2 regions of the Exiguobacterium acetylicum genome follow, and region 2 is predicted to be linked to the other one. Evidence: a T-box and tRNA genes for the amino acid it is inferred to sense, from the RefSeq annotation. Region 2 holds a T-box; the other holds one or more tRNA genes.

Region 1 (2,422 bases), 1.5 Mb from region 2:
ATGGATCAGCCGTCGTCACCTTCAATTCATCGATCCCAATCTCTGCTGCGTACTCTTGTAAAGCTAATTTCAATTGTACACCATCCATCACGATCTACTCCTTTCCTCGTTAAAATCCCATTCCTAAACAAAAAGAGCAAGGTGTCAGCGAAAACGACACATTGCTCTTTTTTGGTAAGCGGGTGAAGGGAATCGAACCCTCGTCATCAGCTTGGAAGGCTGAGGTTTTACCATTAAACTACACCCGCATGATCAGGTGAAACATCAGATTGTGTAAAAAGTATAAAGCGGGTGAAGGGAATCGAACCCTCGTCATCAGCTTGGAAGGCTGAGGTTTTACCATTAAACTACACCCGCAAGATACCGGTGGTCGGAATCGAACCGACACTCCAAAGGAACACGATTTTGAGTCGTGCGCGTCTACCAGTTCCGCCACACCGGCACAATCTCTTGCAAAACTATTTAATTGAGAAATAGTTGGAGGCGCCAGTCAGAATCGAACTGACGATAAAGGAGTTGCAGTCCTCTGCCTTACCACTTGGCTATGGCGCCACTCATTGGAGCGGAAGACGGGATTCGAACCCGCGACCCCGACCTTGGCAAGGTCGTATTCTACCACTGAACTACTTCCGCTTGAAAAGCTGGGCTGGAAGGGATCGAACCTTCGCGTGCTGGAATCAAAATCCAGTGCCTTACCACTTGGCTACAGCCCAATAATAAGAGGGCGACTGATGGGAATTGAACCCACGAATGCCGGAATCACAATCCGGTGCGTTAACCACTTCGCCACAATCGCCATGGTAAACAGGGGCAGCAGGAATCGAACCCGCGCTGACGGTTTTGGAGACCGTAGTTCTACCGCTAAACTATGCCCCTATGGTGGTGGGGGGGGGCGGATTCGAACCGCCGAACCCGAGGGAGCGGATTTACAGTCCGCCGCGTTTAGCCACTTCGCTACCCCCCCACAAATGGGAAAATCATGTTGTTAATAAAGATGGTGGCTTTGGACGGAATCGAACCGCCGACACAAGGATTTTCAGTCCTTTGCTCTACCAACTGAGCTACAAAGCCTTAACAATGGCGGTCCTGACGGGATTCGAACCCGCGATCTCCTGCGTGACAGGCAGGCATGTTAACCGCTACACCACAGGACCGTATGTAATTGCGGGGGCCGGATTTGAACCGACGACCTTTGGGTTATGAGCCCAACGAGCTACCAGACTGCTCCACCCCGCGACGCTATAAATGGTGACCCGTACGGGATTCGAACCCGTGTTACCGCCGTGAAAGGGCGGTGTCTTAACCGCTTGACCAACGGGCCATTATAAATTGAAAGTGATGATGGCGGAGAGCAAGGGATTCGAACCCTTGAGACGCTTTTGACGCCTACACGATTTCCAATCGTGCTCCTTCGGCCACTCGGACAGCTCTCCATTGTACGTGGTGAAGAAGTAATAAATGGCTCCGCAAGTAGGATTTGAACCTACGACCTACCGGTTAACAGCCGGTTGCTCTACCGCTGAGCTATTGCGGAACGATCGCCTGGCAGCGTCCTATCCTCACAGGGGGAAGCCCCCAACTACTTTCGGCGTTCAAGTGCTTAACTTCCGTGTTCGGCATGGGAACGGGTGTGACCACTTGGCTATCGCCACCAGACATTTATTATCTTAACATTATGTTCGCATAACGTCAAGACTTTTTTTCGTTTTTTTGAAAGGCTCGCGCCCTCAAAACTGAAGTCATCAACAAGCATCTGCTAGAACAAGGCCTCGACCGATTAGTATCACTCAGCTCCACATGTCACCATGCTTCCACCCGTGACCTATCTACCTCATCGTCTCTGAGGGGTCTTTCTTGATTACTCAAAGGGAAATCTCATCTTGGAGGGGGCTTCATGCTTAGATGCTTTCAGCATTTATCCCGTCCGCACGTAGCTACCCAGCGATGCTCCTGGCGGAACAACTGGTACACCAGCGGTGCGTCCATCCCGGTCCTCTCGTACTAAGGACAGCTCTCCTCAAATTTCCTGCGCCCACGACGGATAGGGACCGAACTGTCTCACGACGTTCTGAACCCAGCTCGCGTACCGCTTTAATGGGCGAACAGCCCAACCCTTGGGACCTACTCCAGCCCCAGGATGCGATGAGCCGACATCGAGGTGCCAAACCTCCCCGTCGATGTGGACTCTTGGGGGAGATCAGCCTGTTATCCCCAGGGTAGCTTTTATCCGTTGAGCGATGGCCCTTCCATGCGGAACCACCGGATCACTAAGCCCGACTTTCGTCCCTGCTCGACTTGTAGGTCTCGCAGTCAAGCTCCCTTCTGCCTTTGCGCTCTACGAATGATTTCCAACCATTCTGAGGGAACCTTTGGGCGCCTCCGTTACTGTTTAGGAGGCGACCGCCCCAGTCAAACTACCCGC
Region 2 (2,422 bases):
CAACCGTGGTAAGTGGTCAAATGAAGAGTATGATAAACTCATCAAAGATGCTCAAACACAAACAGATGCAACGAAACGTTGGTCTGAATTGCAAGAAGCTGAGAAAATTCTTCTCGAATCTGCAGCGATCTCACCTGTTTATCAGCGTGGACGTGCATTCCTCGTTAAACCATACGTCAAAGGTGTCGTCGAGCATAACTTCGGCGCAGACTTCTCGTACAAATGGGCTTCGATCGAAGGTAAATAAGCAAAATAAAAACTACTTCCGATTTCATTCGGAAGTAGTTTTTTGTTTGGAGATATCAAAAAAGACCGGAGCATTCCGATCTCTTTTGGAGGAGGACTTATTTTTTTACTTTCGCACGCTTCCGTTGTAAGCCCATTGCCTTTTCAATCTTCGCAAGTTTTTTTGCGGCGACTGCTTCTGCGCGGTCACGTCCAGCGTCGAGAATTTGATCAAGCTCTTCTGAGTCAATCAATTCATAGTAGCGCTGTTGAATCGGTTCGAGTTCCGCAATGATTGCTTCTGCAACGTCTGCTTTGAATGTTCCATAATTTGAGCCTTCGTATTTTGCTTCAAGATCTGGAATCGAGATGCCAGCGAGTAGGGAGTAGATCTCAAGCAAATTCGACACACCTGGTTTGTTTTCGCGATCGAATTTGACAATACCTTCCGAGTCCGTGACGGCAGATTTCACTTTTTTACGAATGACATCTGGTGCGTCAAGCATCGAGATGAAGCCTTTTGGATTCTGATCAGATTTTGACATCTTTTTGTCTGGCGTCGTCAGGCTCATGATCCGAGCACCAGATTCAGCGATGATTGGTTCTGGTAATGTGAACGTCTCATAATAGCGGCTATTAAAACGTTGCGCTAGATCACGCGTCAACTCAATATGTTGTTTTTGGTCATCACCGACCGGAACGAGTTCCGCATCATAGAGTAGGATATCAGCTGCCATGAGTGTTGGGTAGACGAACAACCCTGCTCCAATCCGCTCTTTTCCTTGTGATTTATCTTTATACTGTGTCATACGCTCCAGTTCACCCATCCCGGAGAGACACGTCAACATCCAGCCGAGCTGCGCATGCGCTTTGACTTCTGATTGAACGAAGATCGTTGATTTTTCTGGGTTCAGACCACTTGCGATATAAAGTGCAGCAAGGGCGCGTGTATTGTTCATCAGTTCGACACGATCGATATCGACCGTGATCGAGTGCAAGTCGACGACGCAATAATACGCGTCATGACCATCCTGTAAGTTCACGAAGTGTTTCATCGCACCTAAGTAATTTCCGAGTGTCACTGTTCCTGTTGGTTTGATACCTGAGAAAATCGTTTTCATAATGAAATCCCTCCAAATAATAAAATCAAAATAAAAAACGCCCCTTGAAAATCAAGGGACGATTCATCGCGTTGCCACCCAAGTTGCTATCTATATAGCCGCTCAATTTGCTGTAATGGGCACACCCATCTGACTCTACTTGATTCGAATCAGCCACTCGAAAGTCCATTCACGTAGGCATCACCTGTCCATTTCCAGCACCATGGACTCTCTGAAAGGGATGTACCTAAGTTACTACTCTTTGTCGTCGTGTTTTCTTGTTTAATTCACTTAAGTTTACCATACGATAGAAGGCACGTCACGGTGATTTCGATTAAAAGTAAGAGATGATCAGCGATACGATGATGAAGATAATACCGCTAGAAATATAGGGTTTCGTTCGGGCAGAAGCCCGGTTTTGCTTTTTACGGAGGACTTCTTCCTCTTCGTCATCATCTTCGTAGTAATCGCCATCAATCTCTCGAAGCTTCGCTTCTCGTTGTTTTTTAAATCCGGCTGTCATGCCACGGAAGAAGCCGTTAGCCGACATGTTGGAAAAGAATCCGATTGCCATAAGCAAAAAGCCTCCAATGAATAATCCACCAGATAGATGATACAAAATCCCGTGCGTCGAATCGGTGATAGTCGCCCATACCGTATAAAGTAAGACTAAAATGACCGCAATGATGACCGGTCGGAAATAGGTCGATCGCATGAAAATCCCCCTTAAATGCATTGATAACCTTAGTATACGAAATTTTTAATCCTGTTACGAATCGGTAACAAACGAATGATGCAAAATAGCAAATAGTGTGACTATTTACTTGACGTTAATGCTATTCTCACATAAAATCAATTTATCACTTCGTTTAAGTTTTTGAAACTAGGTCAATGCATTTTGGGGAATACATTGCAGTTTCGACGGGACGTTATTGATGTCATAGGCATTATGGCAACTTGGAAATTGAAAAGGAGATGACTTACCGATGAAGAAAAAAACAGTCGGTCTCGCATTATCAGTCATGCTTGCAGGAAGCGCAGTGCTTGCTGGATGTTCGACAGGTGGCGGAGACAGTGATTCAGGTTCTACAGACGGA

What was found. The T-box of region 2 lies ahead of trpS (tryptophan--tRNA ligase). A T-box ahead of a tRNA ligase gene usually reads a tRNA of that ligase, here a tRNA-Trp.
Region 1: it encodes a tRNA-Trp, which carries the amino acid that the T-box ahead of trpS (tryptophan--tRNA ligase) is inferred to sense. The anticodon was not compared.

Annotation. Positions count from the first base shown of each region.
Region 1 is NZ_CP082333.1:710,023-712,444, reverse strand. It holds gene queG (tRNA epoxyqueuosine(34) reductase QueG) at 1-88, opposite strand, end outside; tRNA gene K7G97_RS03735 (tRNA-Gly) at 178-248, opposite strand; tRNA gene K7G97_RS03730 (tRNA-Gly) at 287-357, opposite strand; tRNA gene K7G97_RS03725 (tRNA-Leu) at 362-442, opposite strand; tRNA gene K7G97_RS03720 (tRNA-Cys) at 479-552, opposite strand; tRNA gene K7G97_RS03715 (tRNA-Gly) at 559-633, opposite strand; tRNA gene K7G97_RS03710 (tRNA-Gln) at 642-713, opposite strand; tRNA gene K7G97_RS03705 (tRNA-His) at 724-796, opposite strand; tRNA gene K7G97_RS03700 (tRNA-Trp) at 806-876, opposite strand; tRNA gene K7G97_RS03695 (tRNA-Tyr) at 881-964, opposite strand; tRNA gene K7G97_RS03690 (tRNA-Phe) at 996-1,071, opposite strand; tRNA gene K7G97_RS03685 (tRNA-Asp) at 1,079-1,154, opposite strand; tRNA gene K7G97_RS03680 (tRNA-Met) at 1,163-1,236, opposite strand; tRNA gene K7G97_RS03675 (tRNA-Glu) at 1,247-1,321, opposite strand; tRNA gene K7G97_RS03670 (tRNA-Ser) at 1,343-1,433, opposite strand; tRNA gene K7G97_RS03665 (tRNA-Asn) at 1,460-1,534, opposite strand; rRNA gene rrf (5S ribosomal RNA) at 1,541-1,656, opposite strand; rRNA gene K7G97_RS03655 (23S ribosomal RNA) at 1,758-2,422, opposite strand, start outside.
Region 2 is NZ_CP082333.1:2,192,159-2,194,580, reverse strand. It holds gene K7G97_RS11525 (peptide ABC transporter substrate-binding protein) at 1-247, shown strand, start outside; gene trpS (tryptophan--tRNA ligase) at 345-1,346, opposite strand; T-box leader at 1,398-1,603, opposite strand; gene K7G97_RS11515 (DUF3899 domain-containing protein) at 1,660-2,040, opposite strand; gene K7G97_RS11510 (peptide ABC transporter substrate-binding protein) at 2,312-2,422, shown strand, end outside.